DNA from 2 places in the Paenibacillus guangzhouensis genome. Region 2 is predicted to be linked to the other one. Evidence: a T-box and tRNA genes for the amino acid it is inferred to sense, from the RefSeq annotation. Region 2 holds a T-box; the other holds one or more tRNA genes.
The links. A T-box is a leader RNA that pairs with one kind of tRNA and senses whether it is charged. The one in region 2 lies ahead of GCU39_RS10795 (glutamine--tRNA ligase/YqeY domain fusion protein), so its partner is inferred to be a tRNA-Gln.
Positions count from the first base shown of each region.

Region 1: it encodes a tRNA-Gln, which carries the amino acid that the T-box ahead of GCU39_RS10795 (glutamine--tRNA ligase/YqeY domain fusion protein) is inferred to sense. The anticodon was not compared.

Region 1 is NZ_CP045293.1:4,803,546-4,819,196, forward strand. Features, by position in the region: gene glmS (glutamine--fructose-6-phosphate transaminase (isomerizing)) at 394-2,223, opposite strand; gene glmM (phosphoglucosamine mutase) at 2,818-4,158, opposite strand; gene GCU39_RS21530 (CdaR family protein) at 4,199-5,578, opposite strand; gene cdaA (diadenylate cyclase CdaA) at 5,571-6,395, opposite strand; gene GCU39_RS21540 (zf-HC2 domain-containing protein) at 6,537-7,154, opposite strand; gene sigW (RNA polymerase sigma factor SigW) at 7,319-7,876, opposite strand; gene ppc (phosphoenolpyruvate carboxylase) at 8,033-10,825, opposite strand; tRNA gene GCU39_RS21555 (tRNA-Gly) at 11,956-12,029, opposite strand; tRNA gene GCU39_RS21560 (tRNA-Pro) at 12,037-12,113, opposite strand; tRNA gene GCU39_RS21565 (tRNA-Arg) at 12,120-12,196, opposite strand; tRNA gene GCU39_RS21570 (tRNA-Gly) at 12,211-12,285, opposite strand; tRNA gene GCU39_RS21575 (tRNA-Leu) at 13,244-13,326, opposite strand; tRNA gene GCU39_RS21580 (tRNA-Lys) at 13,341-13,416, opposite strand; tRNA gene GCU39_RS21585 (tRNA-Gln) at 13,434-13,508, opposite strand; tRNA gene GCU39_RS21590 (tRNA-Thr) at 13,517-13,592, opposite strand; tRNA gene GCU39_RS21595 (tRNA-Val) at 13,610-13,685, opposite strand; tRNA gene GCU39_RS21600 (tRNA-Glu) at 13,696-13,770, opposite strand; tRNA gene GCU39_RS21605 (tRNA-Thr) at 13,804-13,879, opposite strand; tRNA gene GCU39_RS21610 (tRNA-Asn) at 13,885-13,960, opposite strand; rRNA gene rrf (5S ribosomal RNA) at 14,007-14,123, opposite strand; rRNA gene GCU39_RS21620 (23S ribosomal RNA) at 14,179-15,651, opposite strand, start outside.
Region 2 is NZ_CP045293.1:2,437,381-2,453,031, forward strand. Features, by position in the region: gene GCU39_RS10775 (glycosyl hydrolase family 95 catalytic domain-containing protein) at 1-3,794, opposite strand, end outside; gene GCU39_RS10780 (SPOR domain-containing protein) at 4,057-4,908, opposite strand; gene GCU39_RS10785 (sigma-70 family RNA polymerase sigma factor) at 4,905-5,411, opposite strand; gene GCU39_RS10790 (DUF2268 domain-containing putative Zn-dependent protease) at 5,574-6,470, opposite strand; gene GCU39_RS10795 (glutamine--tRNA ligase/YqeY domain fusion protein) at 6,598-8,256, opposite strand; T-box leader at 8,327-8,580, opposite strand; gene GCU39_RS10800 (TVP38/TMEM64 family protein) at 8,663-9,289, opposite strand; gene GCU39_RS10805 (C40 family peptidase) at 9,298-9,798, opposite strand; gene GCU39_RS10810 (DUF2277 domain-containing protein) at 10,010-10,288, opposite strand; gene GCU39_RS10815 (glycoside hydrolase family 84 protein) at 10,404-13,007, opposite strand; gene GCU39_RS10820 (pentapeptide repeat-containing protein) at 13,324-14,202, shown strand; gene GCU39_RS10825 (PadR family transcriptional regulator) at 14,324-14,698, opposite strand; gene GCU39_RS10830 (kanamycin nucleotidyltransferase C-terminal domain-containing protein) at 15,186-15,651, opposite strand, start outside.

The DNA.
Region 1 (15,651 bases), 2.4 Mb from region 2:
GATGAAGTACAGATGTCCATTTAAAATAAAAAGGTTGTTCTGAGTATCAGAACAACCACCAAAAGAATATACAGTTACATTTATTCGTCTTCATAAAATTACTCATCATCAAATAACCAGTTAAGATCTATGTCATATCATATCTCTTTCTGAAAACCTGAAGAAATCCAACTTGGCTCTAGCCTTTCTGATCTTTTTTATCTTCTAACCTATTGAGTCCGACATAACGTTATCTCCTTAAAAAAAAGGACAACCAGTACTCCTCATCTGGTTGTCCTCTTGATTAATTTAAACAAATCTTTATTGTAATATAATCATACCGAAATATAACTTAAATGTTTAGAACAAAACTTAATTGTAATGAATCAGTAAACTCATCTATATGACAATCCACTACTCCACCGTAACACTCTTCGCCAAGTTCCGCGGCTTGTCGACATCGTTACCGCGCGCCAAGGACGCGTAGTACGAGATCAACTGCAGCGGGACAACCGATAATGCCGGCGTAAGCAGTGGATGTGTCGCAGGAATCGCATGAACCTCATCTACCGCTTTGCCTAGCGCTTTCGCTTCGTTCACATCGGCAAGGCCGAAGATCACGCCGCCGCGCGCTTTGACTTCCTTAATGTTGCTAACCGTCTTCTCCAGCAGTGCATTCTGTGTTGCAAGTGCAATCACAGGAATACCTTCCTCGATCAGTGCTAGCGTACCGTGCTTCAGCTCCCCAGCCGCGTAGGCTTCGGAGTGAATATAGGAGATCTCCTTCAGCTTCAAGGATCCTTCCTGCGCCACCGCATAATCGACGCCACGACCGATGAAGAACAAATGCTCATGCACTGAGATAGCCTCCGCATATCCACGCAGGGCATCCGTATTCGCTAACATTTGCTCTACCTGCTCTGGCAGAGCAAGCATCGCAGCCACAATGCCTCGCACCCAAGCCGTCTCTTGTGTCGACAGCGTTTGAGCTAGATACATTCCGAGCAGGAAGAACGCAATCAATTGCGACGAATACGCCTTCGTCGACGCGACAGCAATCTCAGGACCAGCCATCGTCAGCATGACGCTGTCTGCTTCGCGCGCCACAGAGCTGCCGACCACGTTCGTGATCGCGAGCACGTGCGCTCCATTCGCCTTCGCTTCGCGAAGCGCAGCGAGGGTATCCGCCGTCTCACCCGATTGGCTGACGACAATGACGAGCGTCTCTGGCGTAATCAATGGTGAACGATAGCGGTATTCCGAAGCCACTTCCACTTCCACCGGAATCCGTGCACTCGTCTCAATGACCGTTTTGCCGACAAGACCTGCATGGTACGCGGTACCACATGCTACGATATGAACCTTGCGAATGTTCGCCAGGTCAGCCGCCGACAGCTTCAGTTCAGGTAATGACACCGTTAGATCCGAGCCGACACGTCCGCGCATCGTATCACGGTACGCTTTTGGCTGCTCATAGATTTCCTTGAGCATGAAATGATCAAATCCGGCTTTTTCCGCTGTCACCGCGTCCCAATCGACATGGATCATTTCCCGAGAAATAAAGTTCCCCTCGATTGTCATCAATTCGACAGTGTCTTTTGTCAGTACAGCCATTTCGCCGTCGTTCAAGATGAACACATTGCGCGTATGCTCGAGAATCGCCGGAATATCCGATCCGATGAAATGCTCACCTTCCCCGATCCCAATGATCAGTGGACTTGCATTCCGAACCGCAACCAAGCGATCCGGTTCTAATTCCGTCAATACCCCTAAGGCGTATGCCCCGCGTAGATGCTTAATCGCCTTCTGAACCGCACGAACGATATCTCCGTCATATTCACGTGCGACCAGATGGGAAATAACCTCCGTATCCGTCTCCGACACGAATGTTACGCCGCTTGCGATCAGCTCTTCTTTTAAATCCGTATAGTTCTCAATAATGCCGTTGTGTACGACCGAGAACTTCATCGTCATATCGGTATGCGGGTGCGAATTCACATCTGATGGTTTGCCGTGTGTTGCCCATCTTGTATGTCCGATGCCTACTGTCCCGACCAAAGGCGCTCCGTCCAATTGTGATTCGAGCACCGCCAACCGCCCTTTGGCTTTCTTCACTTGCAGACCCGCTTCGGTATACATCGCAATCCCTGCTGAATCGTATCCACGATATTCCAGCTTCTTCAGACCTTCCACCAAAATCGATTGCGCATCGCGCTTCCCAATATAACCAACAATTCCACACATAATTTCGTAACCTCCGATTAATGGGATGTGCATCACATCCTGAGGAAGCTACCAATCACGCGTCTAACCGCAGCCTATTCAATTGTCCAAAGAACATACGACTCTCTTCTTTCCTACCACCTGCAACCCTGCATGCGACATGAATGCGGCTGCGGTCTCATCCGACCGGCACTTCCTGAAGTGCAATACACATCCATGATTTTTTTGTACAAAAATAACTCAAATATAATAGCCCTACCGCCACGCGGATCAGGATAAGTTCAATATCTATGAAGCATCTTGCTGAATTCGTTGTCCGAGCCGTTGCCAACCCGTTTTCCGATTCAACTCTACGGTATGATGCGATACCGGAAGGTCCCCGCCGAATGTTTCGAACACCTTCACCTCGTCAGCTCACCCAGCACTACTTGCTCCGTCCTGTGCGGTTAAGCTCTGGCGCTTATGTTGCAGTCCAACCTCTACCCTGCCTCTCCTTCTGAAATCATACTTGCTATTATATACAGCCGTGCATCATTTGGCAACTCGTCAGTGACGTAACCTACAAAAAGGACCCTTCTGCACATCCTGTCGAATGCCAAAAGGGTCCTGCTATCACTAACTAAGCGCTTCTCTTACGGTATCTGCAATATGAGCCACATAAGACTCTAGCTGGTCCTTATCCGGGCCTTCCGCCATGACACGAATCAAGGATTCCGTGCCGGATGGACGCACCAAGACACGACCATTGTCGCCGAGCTCATTTTCAACCTTTTCTATCGCTGCTTCAATCGCCTTGTTCCCAGGGTACTTGCTCTTGTCTTCGACACGAACATTGACCAGCACCTGAGGGTACTTGCGCATCATGGACTTCAATTCACTAAGCGATTTGCCGGATTGGATCAAGGTCTCCACGAGCTGGACACCCGTGAGAATGCCGTCGCCTGTCGTATTGTAGTCGAGGAAAATAACATGGCCCGACTGCTCCCCGCCAAGGTTAAATCCGCCGCGACGCATTTCTTCCATCACATAACGGTCGCCTACGGCTGTGCGAGCTGTCTTAAGACCAAGTTTGTCAGTTGCTTTGAAGAAGCCAATATTACTCATTACCGTCGTAACGACTGTACCTTCATTTAGCTTGCCTTCACGATTCATGCGATCGCCGCAAATGCATAGAATGTAGTCGCCGTCGACTTCTTCACCCTTCTCATCAATCGCAATCAATCGATCTGCGTCCCCATCGAACGCCAATCCGAGATGTGCGCCGTGCTTCATGACTTCGATTTTCAACTGCTCTGGATGTGTAGAACCGCAATGATCGTTAATGTTAAGACCATTTGGCTCTGCTCCGATTGTAATGACTTCAGCGCCTAGTTCACGGAACAGTTTCGGCGCGAGCTCATAAGCCGCACCATGCGCACAGTCGAGTACGATTTTAATTCCGTTGAATGGCGTTGTCACCGTCGAAGCAAGGAACTTCGTATATTGGAACTTCGCTTCGTCATCCACGGTTACGGATCCAAGATCCTTCCCAACCGGACGAGGCAATTCATCAACTTCAGCATCCATCAGACGCTCAATTTCAAGCTCCGTCTCATCGAACAATTTGTACCCGTCTCCGCCAAAAAATTTAATGCCGTTATCTTCGACAGGATTATGCGATGCGGAGATCATCACCCCTGCATCTGCACCAAGAATGCGTGTCAAATACGCAACTGCAGGCGTCGATACCACCCCAATGCGCACAACATGTGCACCGATGGACAACAATCCAGCAACAAGCGCAGACTCGAGCATCTGCCCAGAGACACGCGTATCCATTCCGATAATGACTGTTGGCTTCTCTGCTTGACGCGTTAAGACATATCCTCCGCAGCGGCCAATTTTATAAGCTAATTCAGCTGTTAACTCTTGATTGGCAACGCCTCTAACCCCATCTGTACCAAAATATTTCCCCATTCTTGCGACCTCTCTCTAACGTTATTATCCCATTGTACGCTCATTCTCTCTGCTCGGTTCCGCTCGTATCCCCTGGCGTCGTCTCTTCTGTTCCAGGTTCAATCGTTCCGTTCTCTGGCGTATCGGTTGGTTTTCCATCCACCGGTTGATCAGTTTTTATCTCAGGTTCCGTCTTCGTCGTCGGAGTTGCTTTCTTATCTTCAATGAGCACCTTGACGTAGATGGTCCCTGGATCAACTCGACGAATGAAATTCGGTAAGTTCACTTGCAGGGCGACTTGATGCGTGCCTGGAGGCAGATCGCTCAAATTCGCTATCACCTGCACATCCCCCGCTTTAAGACTATTCACAACATCTGGAGCACCTTCAACTGTAATCGACATCGATTTGCTTGCTGGTTCTTCAATCGACGCCTTCAATTGGTCGCTTGCTCCGGTTAACGTAATCGGCAGCTTATCGAGCACACGCTGAACAGCAGGCACGATCGTTATATCAAAGTTTACACTGTTTGGCTCGATTTTTTCAACCTTTCCAAGAACTGGCAAAGGCATCGTTAATTTCGTCGACTCTTTGAACTGACTTAGATCAATCTGGATCGAGTCATAGAAATCAATGCTGTCGAGCACGTCTTGCGGTCCATAGATGGCAACTTGGTTCGTGCTTGGTGTGAAGGAGGAGATCGCAAGCCCTTCCGGTAGTTGGCCGATAAAGTTGATTTGTAACGGCACCGTCTTGAACGGCTTCGTAATTGGCACTTCCACTTCAACGACTGGCGGTGTAATAATGGCCGATTTCATCTCATGCCCCGTCTTGTCATAAGCCGTCAATTTTACCCGCTTCTGCTTCACCGATTTCTGCTCACCATCAATCGGCAGCGTTGCAGATACAGAATGAATATCTTTCATTTGGCTGGCTGGCAGCGTCACGTGAACACGATTCGTTGGCGAGATAATCGGTTGTCCCACCGTATATCCCTTCGCTGGCGTGCCTGTCGTCTTAATGCTGACATCCATTTCCTTCGTTTGCATTTCCTCGATTTCCACCGTTACCCTTGAAGGCACCATGGAGACTAATTGTATTCCTTTGGGCATCTCGTAGGTTAGATCAATATCATGCTTCCCTTCGCCTAGACCGGTTAAATCCAGGCTTACACGGTAATCCTCGGGCATCGCAGAAGTCAACGCAGACGTCTGGCCACGCACCTGAATGCGTACCACCTCTGGCGTCATTTGCTTCAGAATGTACCGACTTTGATCCAGCCCTACCGTCTGAATTCGGACATCATCAATTACCTTGACATCGACAAGGGAAGACACCTGATTCGGTGATCGGTCATCCATATGTACAATCGCCCATAATAAAATTCCTAATAACAACGCAATCACTTTCGAAATATTCGCATTATTTAGCCACTTATCCATTGTTGCCTCCTTTCCGCTTCCAGAAAGGGGTCTTCTCGGACATCTTCGGCTTCGGTGCTAGTTCCGAATGGAGCTTCGAGATGAGCGACTCCTCTTTGATATCACGCACAACGAGTCCATTAATAGCCAGTGAGACTTGTCCCGTCTCCTCGGAAACGACAACAGAGATCGCGTCGGTCACTTCACTGACACCAATCGCCGCCCTGTGGCGCGTACCCAGCTCTTTGCTGATAAATGGGTTCTCGGATAATGGTAAATAGCATGCTGCTGCAGCAATCTGACTTCCACGAAGAATCACTGCTCCATCATGCAGCGGTGTATTCGGGATGAATATGTTAATGAGCAGCTCCGAGCTGATACGAGAATCCATCTTAATGCCTGATTCCGTGTATTCATTCAATCCCGTATCCCGTTCGAAGACGATTAGTGCGCCGATCTTTCGTTTCGCGAGATAGTTCACACACTTAATTACTTCATTAACCGTAATACTGACATCCATCTCTTGAATGGACGAGCTGCGGAATAACTTCCCCCGCCCCAACTGTTCCAGCGCACGACGAAGCTCCGGCTGAAAAATGATCAGCACCGACACGACACCGAAGGTGAACATTTGGTTCATGAGCCATTTGAGGGTATAGAGATTAAACCACGTACTAATCCCCCAGGTCAGCACAAGCACGAAGATCCCTTTCAGGAGCTGCACTGCGCGCGTACCGCGAACCAACTGCATAAGCTTGTAAATAATATAACTTACGATAAGTATATCGATAATATCTTTAATGGAATCTTTCCACGTAAGGTTCGTAAAATAATCCATGCTGTACCCCCGACGATAACCTGTTCTGTACCTATATCTATAGGTTATAACTATATCCTTTTCGTTGCAAGTTTGATTCATTCTTAATCGTGTGTCAAAATAAAAAAACCTCTCTTCAGAACAAAGAGAGGTTGGCTGCAATTACCTATACGAAACTTCCGAGAACAGATGCGTGATCCTATACCACAACCAGCTCATGGCCTCGTCGATTTTCGTTACTTGACCTGAAATATGGGCCGTTGAAGCCAAATTCATCGATCCGTCGATTACGGTAAGATTGCCGTTCACCTCGCCATAGACTTCCGCCTGGCCGTTCTGTACGGTTAGATCCCCCGCTACGCTAAGACCTTTAGGCACAATCACCTTATCTCCTTCGATAATCAGCTTATCAAGATCGGGTCCCTTCACCATTAAGTCTCGATCCTGATTCCAGAAACTTAATGCACTAATGAACATGACCATAAAGAACATCGCTGCCACGGTAATCGCGGGGTGATTCTTCACCCACTGCAGCCATACGCGCTGCTTCGCTTTCTTCGGCAGGGATGCCATGATATTCGCTGTGACAAAACCCGATATCGGCTCTAAATGCTGTGTCTTCGTACCGAACAGCATCAGTTCTGTACGCTCTAACTGATCATAATGCTCCTTACACGTAGGGCAAATCGCAAAATGCTCTTTTAACAGCAATATTTGATCGGGTGCCAGCTCATTATCCAAATAGTCATGCATTAAAGAGTGGGCATGCTTGCAATCCATAGGAGCCATCCTTTCACATCATTATGCTCAGTATACCGATACTGTAAAATACGTACTGGCTTTAAATATGTTTCAAAAAATTAATCTGTTTTATATTTCCATTTATGTGAACGATGCACTTAACGCCTCAACTGTTTTCTATGTCCATGTTCTAGTAAACAATCTTATAATTTCCGTTCCAGCTTCTTCCGTAAATATTCCCGGCCGCGGTGGACCCGTGTCTTAATCGTCGTTACAGGCATGTCCAATACATCACTAATCTCCTGCAGCGATAAATCCTGTAAATATCGAAGTACCATGACCGTCTTATACTTTGCAGGCAGACTCTCAATCGCTTGACGAATCAACTGCTGTGTCTCCGATAGGAGGAGCTCACTCTCCGGTGTCCGATCATCGCTCGGAAGAATAGAATATCCATCCACACCCTCTTGGTCGTTCATCTCCGCATCCAAGGAATAGGTTGGTTTCCGTTTGCGCAACCGATCGATACATAAATTCGTGCCGATCCGGTAAATCCATGTTGAGAACTTCTGATTCTCATCGTAACGATCTAAATTTTTGTACACCCTTAAGAACGTATCCTGAACGACATCTTCTGCTTCATGTCGATTGTTCAGCATACGATAAGCGAGGTGAAATATCTTATCTTTATAGAGCTCAACGATTTCAGCAAATGCCCGCTGATCACCTTTTCGCGCCAGCAGAGCGAGTCTTGTTTCCAGAGTAAACCCCTCACTTCCACATACTAACCCAAGCAATATAATAAATGGTAATCGACACCAATCGAAATTGCAAGGTTATTCGTCAACCTTCTTTCCATAGGAAAACCGAGCGCCATCCTAAGATTTCTTGGCGCTCGGTTACATAAGAAAAGAGGATCAACCTGTGTTCCGCAAGCCCGCTGCAATGCCGTTAATTGTTAACAACACTTCACGCAAGAGCTCCGGATCATCTTCCCCTTGATCGCGTAGTGTACGCAGCTCCGTAAGCAATTGAACCTGCAAGTAGCTGAGCGGATCGACATACGGATTACGTAAGCGAATCGATTCTTGGATGACCCGAGAATTATCCAGAATCTCTTGCTGTCCAGTAATCTTCAAGATCAGCGATGATGTAAGATGGAACTCTTCTTCAATAGAAGAGAAGATCCGATCACGAATGACGTCATCACTAATCATGCCTGCGTATTCTTTCGCGATAATTAAGTCGGCTTTGGCTAGCGCCATCTGCAATCCGTCAATGAGGGAGCGGAAGAATGGGAACTGCTCATACATTTGACGCAGCGTATCCATATTCTCTTCTTTGTCTTGATAGAAACTCTGTATACCTGTACCCGCCGCATACCATGCAGGCATCAAGTAACGGCTCTGCGTCCATGCGAATACCCAAGGTATTGCACGAAGATCCTCGAACCGGTCGCTGTTCTTCCGCTTGGAAGGACGGGAACCGATATTTAACTCGCCAACCTCTGGAAGTGGCGTCGACTCTTTGAAGAACGTTAAGAAGTCTGCGTCACGGAAAATAAGATCTTGATATTTCGTAAGCGAACGTTCCGACATATCCCGTACAATGTCTTCCCAATCCTGCTCATGTTCTTCCTTCTCTTCACGACGTGCGCATAGGGCAGCTGTAATCAGTGCTGAAGTTGCTTGCTCTAGACTGCGGTAAGCAATCCCCTTCATGGAATAACGGGAAGACAATACCTCGCCTTGCTCCGTAATCTTAATACCCGCTCCAATTGTATGAGGCGGCTGTGCCATAATACTACGGTTCAGCGGCATTCCACCACGACCGAGCGATCCACCGCGTCCATGGAAGAATTTCAGCTTCACGCCGTATGCACTCGCTGCTGCTGTGATCTCTTTAAGCGCAACGCGTAGTTCCCAGTTAGCCGTAACCACGCCGCCGTCTTTATTACTATCCGAGTAACCGAGCATGATCTCATGCTGGTTGTTCATCGCCTTTACAGCCTCACGATAAATCGGGAGGTTGAACAGTGTCTTCATAATTTCTGGCGCAGCGTGCAAATCATCGATGGTCTCGAACAATGGAACCGCCTGAATCGTACAACGGAGGTCACCGTTCTTAAATTTCTTGAACAGACCTACTTCCTTCGCGAATACCATGACCTCGAGCATGTCGCTCGCACCTTGTGTCATACTAATCAAATAACTCGAAATACAGTTCACACCGAATTCGTTCTGTGCTTTGTAGATGGTACGATACACATCAAGACATTCGTTCGTCGATTCACTGTATTTGATATGAATGGATGTTAGTGGTCGCGGATCGTTCAATACGCGATTTAGAAGATCAATTTTCTCTTCTTCTGTCAGAGCGCTGTAATCCTCTACGATCTGCATATGGGACAAGATCTCGGTCATTGCATTCTCATGCTCTTGGCTATGCTGACGAATATCTAGCGTCGACATATGGAAACCAAACAACTCGATCTGACGTATTAACTTACGAATATGCGTATCCGCTACAAAATCTGCATAGTGGTAACGGAGACTGCGGTCGATAATCATGAGCTCTTGGATGAACTCTTGTGGCGAATTGTAACGAAGCGGTGTACCTTTCGTCGATTCGTCCAGAATGTTCGATAGCTTCTCCAGCATGAAGGATAATTTCACGCGGTATGGCTCTTTTTCGTTGTGCCAGAACTCAAGACGCTTCACTTCGATCAGTTCACGGTCTACTTCAATCGAAGCTTTGAGTTCTTCGGATACTTCAATGACACCTACACTAAAGGACATCGTGCGAAGCAATTCCTTCAGAACCTGTTCATATTTAAACAAGGCCATTTGGCGATGCATCTTCAGTGTCTCCCATGTGACATCGGAAGTCACTGATGGGTTCCCGTCACGGTCGCCACCGATCCATGAGCCAAATCGCAAATATGTCGGTACATGCCACTGGTGGGCTGGATAGTATTTCGTTAAGCAGCGTTCCAGTTCTTGATATACCTCTGGCAACACATCGAACAACGTCTCATGGAAGTAATATAGTCCGTTACGCACTTCGTCGAGTACGGTCGGTTTACGGTCGCGAAGCTCATCCGTCTGCCATAGTGTTAACACTTCATTCAGCAGCTTCTCACGTAATTGCTCACGCTCACGGAACGTCAGATTCGGATTATCGAGCTCCATCACGTCTTCAGAAATCCGTTTGTGGATATCCAAGATGGCACGTCGCATCGCTTCCGTCGGATGGGCCGTCATGACAAGCTCTAATGAAATCCCAGCAATAATCTCTTGAACTTCTTCGTAGGAGATTTTATCTTCCTTCAGTTCAAGAACGACACTCTCAATCGAACCTGGTTGAATCGCTTCACCAGCTGAACGCTCGTAATCCCGTTTGCGGCGAATGCGATGATTCTGTTCAGCAATGTTCACCAGCTGGAAGTAAATCGCAAACGCACGAATGACCTGATGCCGAATCTCCGGATCAAGCGACATAATAACTCGTTTGAACTCATCGTACAATTCGGGGATAAATCCCGCGCGCAATGATTTGCTCAGTTCCCGGACTTTCTCTACTATATTAAGAAGTTCGTTCCCACCTTGGTGGACGAGCACTTCACCCAGTATGTTCCCAAGGAAACGCACATCACGACGAAGCAAGTTATTTGAGTTTGCTTTCCCCACGATCAATGTAGTCTCTGTCATCGTTATCCCCCTATCCATCTCTATATTTCCATACAAAAAATTTTCTTTCTAAACATAATACTATAAATCGACACGAAAATCTTTACTTTTATTATAAAATACAGGATTAATATTCATGTATTTATGCAGCGAATCATTTCCAATCCACTGCATCTAAGCTTAAGCCCTCGCTAAGGGGGCTGTCCTTCGATGCTTAGGTTTTGCATGGATATCCTTGTAAACCGATTTCTTTTTAATCAACTATTAGGAACCCAGTCATGATAACCAATTCGGAATTTCGCCTGCCCATAAATGCATCGGTTAACATATTGGACTACAGGACTGACGAACATACTTCCATCCCCTACACAACTTAAACTCCCCTTCTATTATGCATTTTCCATTGGATAAGATCACACTAATAAAATACGAAAAACAGAATATATATGCACAAATGTTCCGAATTTCAAATCATTTCCTTTCAAATATTTTCAAGTTATTTTGAATTTACACTTATGGCTAAGCAAAAAGATTGGCCCATTTATGCCTATGCATCATAAATATATAAGACACACAGTCGCTACATAAAACAAACAGCCACCCTATTGGTGGCTGTTTGTTTATTCTGGAGCTTGGGATGGAATACTTCCTCAATCTCGCCGCCCAATTATCATTGGGCATCTCGTCCAACCCTCGGGACGCTCGCCCTGACTCACTCGTGTATCCTCACGATTTCGCCTAAGGGCTGTACTCAACATAAACGATCATCAGCAAGTTCGTTCGATTGTATAGGTGTTGACGCTCGTGCGGTCTCGTTCGTGCTACAGGCACGAACTTAACTAACGCACGGTCGAGCCCTCCACGTGGGTTCACTTCCCACACAACCGCTACATACAAAAACCTCGATCATTTCGATCGAGGTTGGTTATTTGTATCTGGGGAGCGGGTGATGGGAATACTCCTCCTGAACTCGTCACCCTCGCTTCCCTCGGCTGCCTCGAGTTGCTTCCGGACGCTCGTACGGGCTCGTTCGTGCCTGTGGCACGAATTCACTTAACGTACGGTCGAACCCATTCCCGTGGGTTCTCTTCCCACACAACCGCTACATACAAAAACCTCGATCATTTCGATCGAGGTTGGTTATTTGTATCTGGAGCGGGTGATGGGAATCGAACCCACGCTATTAGCTTGGAAGGCTAAAGTTCTACCATTGAACTACACCCGCAAATAAATGGTCGGGATGACACGATTTGAACATGCGACCCCCTGGTCCCAAACCAGGTGCTCTACCAAGCTGAGCTACATCCCGAGAAAATGGCGCGCCCTAAGAGATTCGAACTCCTGACCTTTTGATTCGTAGTCAAACACTCTATCCAGCTGAGCTAAGGGCGCATATGAAGTTATAATGGAGCGGACGACGGGAATCGAACCCGCGACCCTCGCCTTGGCAAGGCGATGCTCTACCGCTGAGCCACGTCCGCACATGTGATATATAAGGCTTGTACCACTTCGCTGTGTTTCATCAGCGACAAGTAATAATATATCAAAAAACAAAGATGATTGCAAGTGTTTTTACAAAAAAAATTTAAAGCCCACTTCGGAATGTCACTACAACTCAATTTAACCCTGTCCTTACATGAGATATGGAATTAAATGCAATGAATAAGATCCCTATTACATGACAATAAAATCGACAAGGGTAAAAGCAACTTAATAACTTGTTAGAGCACATTTGGGTGCCAGACAAATCAAATTGGTATTGAACGACATACCGAGACAACACAAACGTATGAACAGGATATAACATATGCTAAAGCCTGCCAATCCACAACGATTAGAATGCATCTCATGCTGAACGTTCACAAAGGATGTCTTAAGGTGTCGATTCCCATACAGAGAATATATGATGCATGCTGACGGGAGTGCGTCTCATACATGGGGATCCAGTCTATCCTCTTGGGTAAACTCACACGCAGCATGATTCCAGAGCATTGCAATTGTAGACACGTTACATGCATACGGTTTTCTGACATCTGCTATAGGGATATATTCGCACGTAGAAGGCATTTATACTTATATCCCAATCTTTAGAGCCGCCCCATGTGGAAACGGATTCTGAGTCAATCTAATAAGCCTAGGAAAGTACAGATAGAACGCCCTGTCATCCATCCGAATCGGAACCAAGCGTGTCCATGTCATAATCGGATGAAAGAAGTGGACGGCGTACCTACTGGACCAGTCTGTTTAAGCTGCTTATTCCCGATGGTCGCACCTGACAATTTGTTGATTATTGTTAGACAATGATCGCTGTATCGCCATATTCCGCCGCAGGATTCTTCACGACAATCACCAGGATATCGTGTAATTAAAATAAACTTCATCCCCGAACATGCAAAAAATCCTGTAGAAATGATCTACAGGATTTCACTTTTGTTGGTATGGTGCGCGTAGAGGGACTTGAACCCCCACGGTCGCCCGCTAGATCCTAAGTCTAGTGCGTCTGCCAATTCCGCCATACGCGCACGTGAGATAAAACTGGTGAGCCATGAAGGACTCGAACCTTCGACACCCTGATTAAAAGTCAGGTGCTCTACCAACTGAGCTAATGGCTCTCATATGAGAGTAAAGATGGCTGGGGATCAAGGATTCGAACCTTGGAATGACGGAGTCAAAGTCCGTTGCCTTACCGCTTGGCTAATCCCCAATAAAACATGGTGCCGTCGAGAGGACTTGAACCCCCAACCTACTGATTACAAGTCAGTTGCTCTACCAGTTGAGCTACAACGGCATATAAGATGATAATGATGGTGGAGGCTAACGGGATCGAACCGCTGACCCTCTGCTTGTAAGGCAGATGCTCTCCCAGCTGAGCTAAGCCTCCGAATTACTAATGGTGACCCGTAGGGGATTCGAACCCCTGTTACCTCCGTGAAAGGGAGGTGTCTTAACCCCTTGACCAACGGGCCATAAAACTTTGATGCTTGTACATAGGTGCTACATGGAGCTCTCAACCGGGATCGAACCGGTGACCTCATCCTTACCATGGATGCACTCTACCTACTGAGCTATGAGAGCAAAAGTGGCTCCCCGAACAGGACTCGAACCTGTGACAACTCGATTAACAGTCGAGTGCTCTACCAACTGAGCTATCAGGGAATAGAGTGTTCTAACGGTATTTTGCAACCGTTAGAATTAACTACACGCTTGGCATCGTCCTACTCTCCCAGGACCCTGCGGTCCAAGTACCATCGGCGCTAGAGGGCTTAACGGTCGTGTTCGGGATGGGTACGCGTGGAACCCCTCCGCCATCGACACCAAACGTTACAGAGTTTGATCTCTGAAAACTAGATACGAGATAATTTGCGTTTTATGTTTAGGATAAGCCCTCGACCGATTAGTATTGGTCAGCTCCACACATTGCTGTGCTTCCACCTCCAACCTATCAACCTCGTCGTCTTCAAGGGGTCTTACTAATTGGGAAATCTCATCTTGAGGGGGGCTTCACGCTTAGATGCTTTCAGCGCTTATCCCGTCCGTACTTGGCTACCCAGCGGTGCTCCTGGCGGAACAACTGGTACACCAGCGGTACGTCCATCCCGGTCCTCTCGTACTAAGGACAGCTCCTCTCAAATTTCCTACGCCCACGACAGATAGGGACCGAACTGTCTCACGACGTTCTGAACCCAGCTCGCGTACCGCTTTAATGGGCGAACAGCCCAACCCTTGGGACCTACTTCAGCCCCAGGATGCGATGAGCCGACATCGAGGTGCCAAACCTCCCCGTCGATGTGGACTCTTGGGGGAGATAAGCCTGTTATCCCCAGGGTAGCTTTTATCCGTTGAGCGATGGCCCTTCCATGCGGTACCACCGGATCACTAAGCCCGACTTTCGTCCCTGCTCGACCTGTATGTCTCGCAGTCAAGCTCCCTTATGCCTTTGCACTCTTCGAATGATTTCCAACCATTCTGAGGGAACCTTGGGGCGCCTCCGTTACTCTTTAGGAGGCGACCGCCCCAGTCAAACTGCCCACCTGACACTGTCCCCGAACCGGATCACGGTCCTAGGTTAGAACTCCGATACGATCAGGGTGGTATCCCAACGGCGCCTCCACCTAAGCTGGCGCTCAGGCTTCTTAGGCTCCCACCTATCCTGTACAGATCGTACCAAAGTCCAATATCAAGCTGCAGTAAAGCTCCATGGGGTCTTTCCGTCTTGTCGCGGGTAACCTGCATCTTCACAGGTATTAAAATTTCACCGGATCTCTCGTTGAGACAGCGCCCAAGTCGTTACGCCATTCGTGCGGGTCAGAATTTACCTGACAAGGAATTTCGCTACCTTAGGACCGTTATAGTTACGGCCGCCGTTTACTGGGGCTTCGGTTCACAGCTTCGGGATTGCTCCCTAACCACTCCCCTTAACCTTCCAGCACCGGGCAGGCGTCAGCCCGTATACTTCGCCTTACGGCTTCGCACAGACCTGTGTTTTTGCTAAACAGTCGCTTGGGCCTTTTCACTGCGGCCCCCTCGTGCTATTCACACTACCGGGGCACCCCTTCTCCCGAAGTTACGGGGTCATTTTGCCGAGTTCCTTAACGAGAGTTCTTCCGCGCGCCTTAGAATTCTCTTCTCGCCTACCTGTGTCGGTTTGCGGTACGGGCACCATCACCTGGCTAGAGGCTTTTCTTGGCAGTGTGAGATCATGACCTTCGGTACTATAATTTTCCCTCCCCATCACAGCCCAGCCTTACGATGTGCGGATTTGCCTACACATCAGCCTCACTGCTTGGACGAGCATCCATCAGCTCGCGTCACTACCCTACTGCGTCACCCCATCGCTCATAACGGCT
Region 2 (15,651 bases):
TGGGAAGCAACAATTGCAAGATCGCCAATCGTCACTTTGCCATCGCCGTTGACATCTGGTGATTGCTCTGGATTAACGGTCGGCATTACCTCGATCTCTGTCTCGGAAGCGGTAGCCTCCACCTCACTCCCCTGGTCGTCTGCAAGGATCGCATTCGAGACAGTTAACTTCCCTTTCTCTGTTTCCGTGACTTCCTTCGCCTTGAACGTTAGCTCGATGACCTTGGTGGTGTTCGTAATGCCATGATCAGCGCCTTGGCTTGCAATGATTAGTCGGAGCGTTCCAGCCGGTTCTTGCTTCGCTTCCACGACACTCACCCCATCAACCAAGGATGCATGGCTCACGAATTCGAAGCGATCAGCATCATATTGAAGCCGCATATCTTGAGCGTAGACGGACTGGCTAACGCGATCGAGTCCTAATTGTACATTGAACGTTTTCCCTGACTGGATTTCTGTCGGACCGTTCAATGTCGTTGCTGGACTCGTGACTTTTGGGAACGGTATATATTCAAATGCATCAATCATTGCAATCGTATCGAGGGAAGATGTATTTTTTACCCCTTTGACGACAATTTTGATTGTATGCGTTCCTCGTGCTAACCCTGATTTTTGGAACAGGATCTGTTGTTTGTTCGTTGAAGGCGCATATCCATCCGTGTCCTCAGCCACACGTTCCCCATCAAGATACACGTCGAACTTCCCGTGGTTACGTTGTATGGCGCTAATGAATTTAATCTCTGATCCTTCGAAAGTCAAAGAAGCCGATGCATTCGCTGCATTGCTGTATGTTTCAGTTCCTTGATAATCGCCGCCATCCTCATAGTGGTTCCATGTGCCGGTATACACGATGTGTGGATCTCGATCATCGACCTTAATCGGCTTCACAGGCTCCTCAGGTAATTTCGTATTGATCACGATCCGGTATTGTTCCCCTGCAGTTGTCGCAAATTGAATCGTATCTTGATTAGCGGTATGTGTAATTGTCTTGCCATCACGGACACGCATAACCTTAATCACCTCATGCTGCGTAAAGGCCTTGTTCCGGATCTTCGCAGGATTGCCTTGCTTAGACGTAATGACAGCACCTGTTAACGTCGATGCTTGCCAATTCATCGTCACATCGAAAGCTCCTCTTGCGACCAGACCTTTTACGCTTCCTTTCGCCCATGCGTCAGGCAATGCCGGTAAAAGATCGATGCGGTCCGTATGACTCTGAAGCAGCATCTCCGCGATGCCGGACGTCGCGCCAAAGTTGCCGTCAATCTGGAACGGTGGATGCGTATCGAATAAATTGTCGAGCGTGCTGCCTTTCAATTGCTCCCCTAACAGCTTGTGAGCTCGGTTGCCGTCCAGCAGTCGTGCCCATAAGTTGATCTTATTCGCTTTACTCCAACCGGTTCCGCCATCCCCGCGAGCGTTCAGCGTTACTCGCGCCGCCGCGAACAAATCCGGGGTATCTACGTTATTGATCAATGTCCCTGGATAGAGTCCGACTAAATTCGAGATATGGCGATGCTGGTTGTTCGGATCGTCGATATCATTTTTCCACTCTTGCACTTGACCCCAACGGCCGATTTTCGGCATCGACAGCTTGCTGCGCATCGTGCTGACCTGTGCACGAAGATCTTGATCCACGCCAAGCGTCTCACTGGCTTTCATGAATTGTGTGAACAGCTCCCAGACTAATTCTTGATCATAAGCTACGCCAATTCCGACATCGCCTTGCTCTGGCGAATACGATGGGGACGACACCAGGGTTCCGTCCGTATCTTCCACGAGATACTGTACCCAGAACTGCGTTGCTTCCTTAATGATGTCGTAGATCTTGTCGCGCAGCAGGTCTTTGTCACCGCTAAATGCGTAATGATCCCATGCTTGCTGCACCATAAACGCGTTCGCTGCTGGCGACCATCCCCAGTAGAAATCGGATCCTGGCGCCGTGTAACCGAACGGATTGTTAACCGTATGAATGACCCAACCTTCGCCTTGAATGCCATGATGTCTCTTCGCTGTCTCCCGTCCCGGCTCACGTAAAGAATCGATGTAATCGATATAAGGAATATCCGTCTCCGCAAGATTGACCACCTCGGACGGCCAATAGTTCATTTGTACATTGATATTGGTATGATAATCACTATTCCAAGGCGGATTATTGACTTGATTCCATATCCCTTGCAGATTCGCTGGGAGAGCTCCTTCCCGTGAGGAAGCAATTAACAAGTACCGTCCGTATTGAAAGAACATTGCTTCAAGTTGACGCTTCTCTGCGTCGGTTGCGTTAGTCTTATATTTCGCCAAGAGTTCATTCGTTGGAAGCGGTGACACCTCCCCACCTAGATCAAGCGACACACGTTCGAACAGATTCGTATAGTCCGCGACATGCGCAGCTCTTAGCTGCTGATATGTTTTCGCCGTCGCCTGATTCATATAGGCTTGAACGATTTCCTTCGGCGTTTTATCTCCGCGGTAGGTTGGATACTTATTCGCATAATTCGTTGCAGCTGATAACAGAATCGTGACAGCGCTTGTATTGCTAACCGATAGTTTGCCCGCATTCGCTGTGACGGTGCCCCCTTCGTTCAATACCTTCAGCTGTGACTCGTACGCCATTTTATTGCTGGGGACAAGCCCGCTTAACACCAGGGTGTTGCTTCCTTCTGTCACAACCGAATTCGAAGGCTGTGCGCCAGTAACTCGTACATCAAAGTTTAATGGCGATTGATTCTCTGTCGTAACGCGCATGACCATCACTTTATCCGGATAACTTACGAAAAATTCACGATGATAACGCACGCCATCGCGCGTATAGGCGACTTTCGCCGTGCCATCAACGAGATTCAGCTCCCGCCGATAGTCCGTCACTAGTTTGTTCTCTCCTGCCGGGCCAGCAAAGCTCACCTCCGACATTTGAATCTGCGTACCGCCCTTGCTAACTAGATCAAACTTGAAGAACTTATACGCCGTCTGATTGTTGAACGTATAGGATTTCTTCATCTTCCGTGAAGCGAATTCCTCATTCGACCGCGTGTCGAGCATGGTCCATTGCTGTCCATCATTGGAGCCTTTGAGCGTCCAATACTTCGGATCGCGAGCAGGCACATCATTAGCAGAGGTGAAGGAATACCCGGTAATCACTCTCGGTTCGCTATATTCCCATTGCAACCAAAATGGCGGGGAACCGTCGCCTGAATACCATTTGGTATCCACCGACCCGTCCATCAGGTTCTCGACGCCTTCACCATAGGGCTTCTGGTCTGAGCTAGCTGTTAATTTGTAAGTAGCCTGCTTATCGAAGTCCAGATAGACATCCCCAAAGGCTTGATAAGCGCCAAAAGCAGAATCGTTCGCGCCCATGTCGCCTGTAATTTTGCCAAGTAGAGCCTTAGCTTCATTGATCTTTCCGCTCTTGAGCAATTGTCTGATTGTATCAACGTGAACCTGCGCGCCATCTTTAATCCCATATTGATAATTCGGATCCGAGCCAGGCCCGCCGCTCCATAATGTCTTCTCATTAAATTGAATGTGCTCTTGCTCTACCCCGCCGAACACCATGCCACCCAAATGTCCATTACCGATCGGAAGGGCCTGCGTCTCCCACTGCGTGGCGGGTTTGTTATACCAGAGCGATAAGTTATCATTGACGGTTGCTGCAGCAGCAGATGCATAAGCCTTCGAGCCTCGTCCCTCAGCGTCGGGATGGATCCAGCTCGTAAGTACCGAATACATCATGACCAAAGATAATACGGCCGCAATTCTTGCGATACGCTTTGTTGCATGAATGTGTATACTCATTTCATCGATACTCCTTTATTGTTCATCTCTCTGCCTTATTCGTCGTGTCGATACCTTATTTCATGTTCAGGGGTTCCATTCTTCGTATGTACGGTGTCGCATCACCTCCTGCAATCCTCAGTTTGTTTTCATTATAAGTGCTCAAAATAGCAATAAAAATAGATTTTTCTCCTCTGAAAGATTGAAAAAATTACGTTCTGATATCACGCAATAAAATACCGCAACCCCCATGAGGGGACTGCGGCTTTGTTACGTCAACTTCTTATTCCGGACTTGCATTGCTCATCCAATGATCCACGTGCAGCGGTTCGAAATAATCTTCCCGCTCCGACAGCTGCTTGAGGAGCGCCTCGGCTTCCTCTCGTGTGTTGAATCCGCCCATCGCCAAAATGAATTTGCCTTGCTTCGTCTTTATAATGCTGCTATCATCGGCCGAATACTGTTCCTCCAATATGGCGATCGATTCACCCTGCTCCATCGCTTGGCTGCGCACATAATAAACTTCATGCGGCTTCTTCGCTTCCGTTGCGCCGAACAATTTCAACTGAATATATCCTGGCTGCTGATACTCCGACACGGAATAATCGATGTTCTCTTTTAACTCAACGACGAATCGGAAGGCCGAATCATCCAGAATGATATTGTTGTAGACGTCCTTCACATTCGATAAGGCGCGCATATCCTTCTCCAGTTTCTCGTAATCCAGGTTACGCACCCCATAGAAAGAGAAGATCAAGCGGTTCGGCGCGGTTTTGTAATCCACCGTATAGGCAGGGGCCGTCGATGTCTGTTCTCCGTTCAACGAAAAATTAATGTTCAATTTGTTCTCTTCGACGTTTGTCGTAATGGAGACATTATCTGTACGTTGTCCGCCGCTGCCAATCTGCAGCACCTTCACGATCGAACCAATGACAGGAACATCGGATAGAGCCATCGCAACATTCGGCACATTTACCGTGATCATGATCGCCGCGGCACATGCCGCAGCCAAAGAAGATCTCCGCACCACGTTTCTTCTACGTTTCTCCATTCTCCCACGCAGCTGTGCCTGTTGAATCACTTCGGAAAGACGAGCCGGGATCTCGATATTGTCGTAGCGTTCCTTCCCTGTCATAGCGCATCTACCTCTTTTCTAATCAGACTTTTCTTAAGTTTTTCTATAATCCGGTAAAATTTCGTCTTCACTGTGTTTTCCGGCATCGATAAGACATCAGCCATATCTTTAAATCGCTGATCTTCGAAAATTTTGAGAATAATGATGGCCCGATCTTCGGGATCCAGCTGATCAAGCGCATCATATAAATCCATCTTCTCTTCGAGTGATACTGCACTTTCTTTTGCTGCAACTTCAACCTGGTTATCTTCGAGATAGGTTACTTTCTTCTTCCGCCTGATATGATCCAATGCACAGTTGATGACTATCCGTCCCATCCAGCTCTCGAAATATTCGGGACTCTTCATTCGCTTATAAGCTAAAAATGCCTTGTAAGTCGCTTCCGATACGATATCCAGCGCTTCCTGCTCATTCTTTACATAGCAGTAAGCAAATCGATACATTTTCTCTTTACAGGCTTCTATACGTTCACCGAACTCTTGTTCAGTTAGTCTCGTATTCACATGGTTCACCTCTTTAATGACGTTAGCACACATATGACTGACAGAGATGTGAAATAGTTTCAAATCATCTAAAATAAGATCCGCTTCTCTCTATTCTTGCCCTAATAGTGGGAATAAATGAAAAAACCGATCCGCGGATGAATCCAACGAATCGGTCGTATCTTATCGAAAAACACGGCTTCCTTCCATAATCTCCTGAGCAGATAAAATCGTTGCATCATAGATCGAGGCTTTCGTATTTCTCAGAAAAGCTTGTACAACATGATATCCTACCGCATACCCTGCCGCATAAGACACGCCAACAGGCTGGTATCCTTGTTGTCTTGCAATATCGTCCCCGAACATATAACTGCTAACTTCGGCGAACCCTTTGATATCCCGCGCTTCTTGCATCACAGCAATCGAGTATTCGAGATCTTCTGAATCCATTGAAGTCACCCATGGCCCTAGACTTTCCTCGCCATACAGCGCACTTGCGAAGGAATCGGCTAATCCCTCAATGATCATATATTCGGCCAACGTCACATTGCCATGATCCCAATCAAAATAAGAAAATCGAATATTATGATGAAACTCATGTGCAATAATGGCTGGAATTCTCGGAATGTTGTACGTATTCGGGTATATTATCAGTTGAATATAGCCTGGAATCCCTCCAAAACCTGTGTAGCCTTTCGTGTAAGCGAGCTTGTTCGGATCTGCAAGATACGTCCCTAAGCGCAGCGAATCTGCCTTAACCTGCAACCCAGCTTGTCCCATACATGCGATGCAATACAGTAGGGTCTCCTTAGCCGTCGACAGTATATCGATCTGCTTCAACTGATCAAGACCCCTCTGACCTAAATCTGTGTCATGCATGTTGAGGTACCCAAGCATTGTCGCAGCCATCACGACTTCGTAACCTCCAGCTTGATTCGCCTTCATCGGCACGTTAATGATCCGCCACATCGGTTCGAATGGCTTCATCATCGTATAACGAAAGTAATCTTCTCTCATTTCGTGCGGCAATTCGAACAATGATTCATAATCTTCAATGGTGTTCTCAATATAGAGTTTCAAGCTCCATCCCCTCCAATAAGGTCAAGATACAGTATGACGTAACGACAAGGTCAATACCTTGTTTTCTACAAAAAAACCGCCCTAGAAGGGCGGCTGCTTCATGCCTTGCAACATATTTGAATCGGTCTTACCGTTTATTCCACGAATCTTTGAGCGGAACAATCCGGTTCACAACCAATCGATCTACTGTTGTATTCTTCGAATCAACATGGAAATACCCATGACGGAAACATTGGAACTTCTGATCCGGTTGGATGTGCTTCATGGATGGCTCGAATAGAGCATCCTGTACGGCCACAAGTGACGCAGGATTCACACGATGGGCCCAATCCCCCTCATCGTCCGAAGCCTCTTCTTGCTCTAACAGGAGTCTATCATACAAATGCACATCAGCCGTTACCGCATGATCCGCAGACACCCATTGGATCGTCCCCTTAACCTTGCGATCGGTAAACCCTGTACCGCTCTTCGTAAGCGGGTCATAGGTGCAGCGGAGCTCCGTAATATCGCCGGTGACGGGATCTTTCACAACTTCCTCGCATCGGATAAAATACGCGCCTTTCAATCGAACCTCACCGTGCAATGTTAGTCGGTGGAAGCCCTTCGGCGGATCCTCCATAAAATCGTCTCGTTCAATATAGATTGTTCTCGTAAAGGGCACTTCTCTTTTCCCAAGTGATTCATTCTGCGTATTGTTCTCAATCGATAGCCACTCGAGTCCGTCCTCCGGATAATTCGTAATAACAACCTTCAGTGGTTGAATCACAGCCATGAGGCTGACCGACTGATCCTTCAGATCCTGTCTCAGACAGTGATCCAGCAATGAGATGTCTACGGTGCTATAGGATCGAATGCTCCCGATTTCGTCAATGAAGTTCCGAATGCTAGATGGTGTGAAACCTCTTCTTCTGAGCCCTTGGATAGTCGGGAGTCTCGGATCATCCCATCCATCGACGAATCCGCCTTCGACGAGTTGTCTTAAGAACCGTTTACTTGTCACAACACCGGTTAGATTGAGTCTGCCGAATTCCCTTTGCCTTGGAGGCTCAGGAACCTCGAGCTCGTGCAGCACCCATTCGTACAATGGTCGATGATCTCTAAATTCCAGAGAACATAACGAATAAGTGATCCCTTCCATCGCATCTTGGATCGGATGAGCAAAATCGTACATCGGGTAAATACACCAAGCATGGCCAGTACGATAGTGCGTAGCATGAATAATCCGATAGATAACAGGATCCCGCAGTGTTAGATTGGGTGAATGCATATCGATTTTCGCGCGCAATACTTTGGAGGCGTTAGGATAGATCCCTTTTTTCATATTCCGAAAAAGTTCCAAATTCTCTTCGATGGAACGCTCGCGATAAGGGCTGTTTTTGCCAGGTTCCGTCAGCGTCCCGCGATAATCCCTCATCTCCTCCGGTGACAAATCACAGACATAAGCTTTCCCTCGCTTGATCAATGTGATCGCAGCTTGATAGATTTCTTCAGAGTAATCTGAACCATAATAGATGTGTTCGCCAGGATCATAACCTAGCCACTTGATATCTTCGATAATGGCATTCACGTAAGTGATATCTTCTTTGAGCGGATTCGTATCGTCCAAGCGAAGATGAAATGTACCATTGAACTCCTTAGCCATCATATAATTCGTGTGGATTGCATATGCGCTTCCGATATGAAGAAAGCCATTGGGCTCCGGCGGGAACCGCGTGCACATCTCTCTGTTGAATTCATTCGTCTCAAGTTCATCGCAAATCAGTTTGTATAAAGCATTGTCATCCATGGTTGACGCCTCCTAATGAATGGTGATTGGTGCCAAGAAATAAAAAAAATTTCACCTCCAAGACCTCTGTCTTGGGGACGAAATTTTCGTGGTACCACCCCAGGTTCATTAATATGTCGCCATATTAACCTCTTCAAGTACGGCATGCGTATCACCATGCTTATACTCTAGCTCAATAACGGGAGCTCCCGTCATGCCATCCCCGACCGGTTCCGACATGATGCTCAGAGGCTTGGTTCAGGGAAATGTGCTTCGCTCCCTCTCAGCTGCCGGAGCTCTCTGTGCAAGTCCATTTTCCCTTACTCTTCTCATCATCGCATTTGAATATTGTTATATATCTTAGCAAAGAGCACCACAGTTGTAAATACCGGCCCGTAGAATCAAAAAATCACCCCGAAGGGTGATTTCATGTTGATTTTCGTAACATGACCAACTTGTACAATGAATACACGATGGCAAGAAAAACAAGATAAATCGCGATGGCGATAATCCATTGGTAGGCACCTGACCAGAGGTTATCCCCTACATAGGCGTATACAACCATGATCGGTATTTTGCCGATGAATGTCGTCATCATAAATGTAACGAAAGGAATACGAAATACACCGGCATAGATATTAATTGCGACCGCGGGGAGTATCGGAATCATTCGTGCAATGATCAAAGACCAGAACAGATGGCTATGAATATAGCGGTTACATCGATCGATCACATTTGATCTGGTCAGAAGAGCCTTTCCCCAAGATTGTAACAAATATCTCGTTACACCATAAATCATCACAGCGGCAAGCGTTGAAATGATCAAGTTGTACATACTGCCTGCCATCACGCCGTATTTCGCGCCTACGATCCCCCCAACAATTCCGTAAGGTATGCCAGGAACTGCTGCTATGACCGTCATCACCAATATGACCAATAGAGGATTTCGATCCTGATCGGAAGCAATCCAGCTGAACAGAGCGTCTCGATTCCACCAGATCAGCGATAATACAAGGATATTGATGAGTGCGACGAACCACTTCCTCCATTGCATAAAAGGAATTACTTAACCAAAACTTCTTCTTGTACTTGTGCAGGTTCAACGACCGCAAGGATGTTCGTGTCCGCCATGACGCGACGGGCACCCATGTAGCGCTGCTTGTAGTAGGTTTCGGATAATTTGCTGATCATGACCCCCTTGGAACTGGAGGAATGCGCAAATTGATCTTCGCCTAGATAAATGCCAGCGTGAGATACCCCTTTGCCATCTGTGTTAAAGAAGACAAGATCTCCGGGTTTCAAGTCAACTTGTTCTACCGCTGTACCGAACAAGGACTGTTCTTTGGATGTACGAGGAAGTTCAATCTTGAATTGGTTGAATACATGCAAGATGAACCCTGAGCAATCAAACCCCTCCGTGGTCGTACCGCCCCATTTGTAAGGGGTTCCTATCACTTCGTTGACTGCAACCTTCAGATCGGGCTTTTCCGCCGCAGCGACTGTTCCAGCACTTGCACCAAGCAAGATTGCAGCCGAGAGCAATGTGATAAGTAGCTTCTTCAATGTATTAGTTACTCCTTTCGTAGATGTATTCGCCGTTATTTACCAAAAAATTTACGACGTCCGCCTCTAACATTCGACTTTCGATGCCAATTTCCTTCTTTTTCTTCAAAAAAAGAAACGCTATTCGATCACATAATATATCCAATAGCGCCGCTCTCAACTAAAAAAGCATGACGCTCTTTCACTTAGAAAGATCACCATGCTTCATTGACTACTCCACGGCTGTGCCGAATCGTCTGGCGTTACGCTCGCGCGCCCGTTCCAATTCCGTTTCGCGGTTACGCGGTTCTGCTTGTGTGACGAGTGAATCCAACAGCTTTTTCGCTGCCTCAGCTACTTCATCGATCGCTCGGTGAAAAGCCTCTTCGTTGGCTTTGGATGGGCTGTTGTAGCCTGACAATTTACGTACAAATTGCAACGCAGCTGCTTGAATTTCGTCCTCCGTAGCTGGCGGATCGAAATTGAATAACGTTTTAATATTCCGACACATAACCATTCTCCTTCGACAGGTAGACTCTTGAATACCACGAATTATACAATAATTTGCATGATTTAGAAAATAATAAGATCCCGATCCGAAACCGGACCGAGATCTCTATCTATTACTATTGAACGTTGAAACCTTTGGAGGTTCGCGCACTCGCTAAATGATTTTTTGTCGTTCTCTCCACGTAGATGCGACCTTCCAGGTTGGACAAGGCCACCCCTTCAAAAACAACTGTTGAAGATTCCTTCGTCACTTCCTCAGATGTTGCGATAGGCGTATTGGAAGTAAGCGATGCATATAGGGAAATGACATCTCCTTCCTTCACATCATGGATCGTGATCGTTCCGGATGGATCAACCTGAATATCTCCGCTAAGCACCTTCTCTGACAGATTCGGATAACGCGCGTCGAATAATTCAAACGCATAAATTCGTGTATGACCGCTGCCATCGATACTAATCTGTGCAGGTTCGATAATTTGTAATCGAATAAATCGCGCAGTTACCTCATGCAATAGAATTCGATTGATCGTATGTCCTTTGTTATCCAGGATATCGTCGATGAGGATGAAGTTCTCACCATCATTACTGGCCAGAATCTGTGCTTGTCTTGTGTTCCAGAACGGCGTCTCTCTAGCCTCAGGATGACCACAGTTAATCAAGCGATACTGCTTAATCGTCTGCGGTTGCTGCAAATCAATCGTCAGATATGGTCTGTGCTCCGTCGAGCACCATTTACCGCCTGCGATGGACCCGGTGATGACCTTATCGGCATTTTCATTCTCGTTCGCACTGCTCGAAGCCGTTGCGGTTACGCCTAATGCGCTTAATGCGATATTGTTCATGTCATAAGCAGGTTCTACGGCTTGCCCTTCTGTCCCGGCTGCAACCGCCGTTAGGAGGATCATATCTGCAATGAACGGCTTAATGACATGTGTTCCGACATCCACCGTAAAGTCTGTTGGAACCCCCTCTTTGAGGCGATTCACTTTGCAATCTTCCATCGCATTCAGGAGGTCCCTAGCGGATTCATGATGTACTTCCATCGCTAGCAGGTCACCATTCCCCATACAGATCATCGCATGGATCACTTGCTGTGCTGCACGTGCCAGTAATGAGAATGCATCTAAGAATGGATTCAACTCCTGAACAAGGTTTACATTCGAGCATTTCGTCCGTATATTCGTTACCGCGTCTTCCATCCGAGTGAACTGCGTAAGAAGTCTATTCGCCGCTTGACGAACATCCGTGCCTTGTGCGATCCCTTCCTTGACGGCACGAACATCGTCTTTCAACATCCAACTCTCGTCAAATAGAAAATCACCGCTCACACCGCCATCATCCAAAAGATAACAGCTATTCGACGCGAAGATTTCGAGATCTTCCGCAACTTCAGGCGCCAGCGCCTTGAAAGAGGCGGAGAAGCTTATGTCACAGTCAAAAGCATCCGTATTCCAGTTATGATCAGCAATGCAGAACAATGCTTGCTTGGAAGCTTGCGCTTGGTTCATCGGATTGGAGAAAAAGCCGTTGACATTATTCAGATCAGAGCTGACGTTCTCGATCTTGCCCATCAAAATTTTGTTGTCGCAATAATCATTCACAGGGTAATTCCACCATACGGATAAGTTCTTATCGGATCCGATCGTCCGTTTCGGGGAATCAAATTGTTCTCTCGAGATATTGGACATCGTCGCTGCCCCGGTCCACATGACTTCGACATCCTCATGGAGGATTTCGACGAATGGTTTGAGATATTCCGTCATCGACGGTCCCCATGCTTCGCAATACCGCGTTCCGACCGTAAGCAACGGTCGAATATCGCCTTTTGCTTTTACAAATTCGGTATCAATGCGATTGATAAATTCCGCTTGCTCGGGTCCATTCGGAACGCCGACCAAATCATCGAATAATACACCGAACTGCCTTACACCAAGTTGATAGAGCTGCTCTAACTTCGTTATACAAGATTGGAAATCTTCCTCTAACGACAGATCAATCGAATCGCCAGGATGAATGGTCCATACGAAATTCAAATTATTGCGATGTCCAGCAGCAGCGAGTTCTGCAATCTCTTGCGCTTTCTCCGATGGATATAGTTCTCTCCAGCTTTTACGATGATAAGGATCATCTTTAGGTGCATAAATAAATGTGTTGAGCTTCTGCTCACCACCGAATTTCATCAGATCGATACGGTCCGCATGACTCCAAGGGTAGCCGTAGAAGCCCTCTATATAACCGCGATACAATATTTTAGGATAGTCCGTTATGCACACACGCTTAACCATCCGGTTGATCGATTGATTCAAAATTTGCTGCAAGGTAATAACGCCATAATGAATGCCGTCAGCGTCATGTCCGATAATAGCAATATGCGTTAGACGCTTACCGTCAATAATAAGTTGGTATCCTTCTCGACGTGTTACCGCTTCCATAGATTCTGAATCAATGCCGGCTGTTAATAATAGATCATGCTGCAATCCTTGCTTGGTGAGAATCAAATTCGTTACATGATCCTTGAATGTATCCGAGACGGAATACGAATAGCCATGCTGCGTTAACAATTCTTGCACCTTTGGCAGCGTTGCTATTTTAAGGCCTTGCTCGGCAATGATATGAATGTGATCCGTAAGATAGGTCTCGCCTCCGAGCGCTTGCACTTGTTGTGGAACGGGGAAAATTGAAAATTCATTGCTTAATGCTTCATTTGTAGGTTTCATCATCGCTGTCCTCTTCTCCCTCCCGTGTCGTCGTGCTGAAGTAAGAGCTGCACGGGTTTCTACGTTTTGTATTTAATATCGAGGTGTTTTTGACTAGTTCAATATATCACACTACTCCATCCTGTCAATAAAAATGACCAGGCCACTCATCTCAGATGAGCGATCTGATCATTATTGCTAGTCCCTGCATGTCCAACGCTGAAAAGAAGGTAGACGATAGGCAAGTTCTAAGCTTATAGGGAATTGCAACATTGACGATGCAGAAAAACCTATTGTACGATATGGACAATAGTAGATGACGGAAAGAAGGATATTCACCTTGAAAGAGAATCAAACCCACCCGCTCGTGAACTTCGAGGAGCGTAACGCTACGCTGCGCGCCGATTGCGAGCAATGCTTCGGATTATGTTGTGTATCACTAGCCTTTGCAGCCTCCGCTGACTTTGCTATCGATAAAAATCCCGGGCAACCCTGCCACAATCTGCAAGAAGATTACCGATGCGGTGTTCATACGGATCTTGTCAATCTTGGATTTCGAGGCTGTACCGTATTCGATTGCTTCGGTGCAGGACAGAAGATTTCACAGTTCACGTATGAAGGCAAAGATTGGCGTCAGGACAAGTCCTCCGCACAAGAAATGTTCGAGCTCTTCCCGAAAATGTGGCATCTGCATGAGCTGCTCTGGTACTTGAGTGAAGCGCTTATGCAGCCTGCTGCGAATTCAATTCATGAGCAGCTGCACGAAATGCTGGCAGAGACGGAACGATTAACCCTGCTCAGTCGTAGCGAGCTGATCAACGTGGATGTCGCCTTACACCGCATGCACGTCAATACTCTTCTCCTTCAAGCGAGCGAACTGGTCAGAGCCGAGGCACTTCGTGGATTGAAGAATCCTCCACGTTATCCTAAAAAGGTTGGCCGGGGCGCCGATCTCATGGGGGCGAATCTTCGAGGTGCCAATTTGCTCGGAGCGAACCTGCGAGGAGCTTATCTGATCGCGGCAGACCTTCGCGGCGCGAATCTACAGCAAGCCGATCTCATCGGTTCGGATTTCAGAGATACGGATCTGCGCGGGGCAGATTTGAGTACAAGCTTATTTCTTACGCAATCACAGGTGAACGCTGCAAAAGGCGATGAGTCGACTAAGCTACCCGCTTCGCTAATACGACCGCCGCATTGGTCCAAGAAAACGGGTTGAAGGTGCGCGCACAAGCGGACAAAGCAAAGACTTCATCATCCATGATGGATGATGAAGTCTTTTTGTTGCATCACATGACGATAACGCCTACCAGGCAGCGTGTCCCCAGTCCGCTTGACGTTCATTTGCTCAAAAATTCCTCAAACCGCTTATACACCTTCATCGCAATCGCCACTCGTTCCGGCAAATCGCGCTTCAGTTGATTAAAATACTCATGTCCGCTGTCGGTAATCTCGTAGAATCGGTTAAATCGATTATCCGACTCCCACTGGCTAGTCACATGTCCTTTCTCTGCGAGCACCTTCAGCCGTTGCGCGAGATAGGAATCGTTCACACCAACGCCGCCTAGCGATTTGGTTATCATCAAATCGAGCTGCTTGCCGTAACGCCGGCCATGCCGAAGTTCACTGAGCACCATGAAGTCCATCACCTGCTGAACTTTGACGATATGTCCAAGCGAGTTCGTCTTCACCATTTTATCTTCTGAATTGCGCATCGATCATGCCCTCCTTATGTACTATAAATCTATGATTCTAGTATATTCCAACTTGAAAGTAATACCTAGCAGAGATCTAACACGCCACCATTCATGCTTCCGATCGGTATTATACTCTTTTCTGCCTTTTTCCAAGGTTTTCTGATGCATACCGTATTCGTAGGAACAAAGTCCGATCGTCGTATGGAGATCATATATCAGAAATAGAGTGCGCAAACGGATGGCTGATGCAGAACGGTAAGAGAATTATGTGCAAACACGTATTTTTATATCACGCTGTTATTGGATGGTCTACCTATTTATTTTGAGCCTTACCCCAGTTTATTCTAGAACATTTGTTCCCATTTTGTCAAATTTCGACTTGTTTCCTTAACAATAAAAACCTAACGAATCCTCACTTGGCTCTCTGCTCTTTCTATTTCGTGTTAGAAAAACCCCAGGATCTCTGAGGTTTTAACGATCTAATGACCTATGGGACTCAAGCCATTCACGCTCGAGTATGAAGAAATTCACGAAACTGCTCTACGGAATGAAATTCTAAGATCTCCACGCCACGTGCTACGATGTGCTCTCTAAACTTAGACTCAAGTTGTTGTACGGCTCGTTCAAGCGGCAATAAATTCTGCGCATCGAATAGGTCGACCAAATTCGGAAACCCGGCTTTCACATATATGTCTTGGTACACTAAATTCGGTTCCAGTTCAACGGGCCAATATCCACGTTCTGAATAATACAAAAACTTGGCGATGATATCTTGCAGACTAACGGACCAGAAATAGGCTGTATCCCTATCCTTCTTTTCACACGCTTCCGTCAATTTGTTGAATATCCCTTTGAACTCCTCATAGAATCCTCTCATCCGATCCGTATACGAGGGTCCATTCGTATACGATTCCTTCTGCTGAACGAGAAGTTCAACCGTCTCTTGTACAAGCTCCTCACCGTTGACTTGC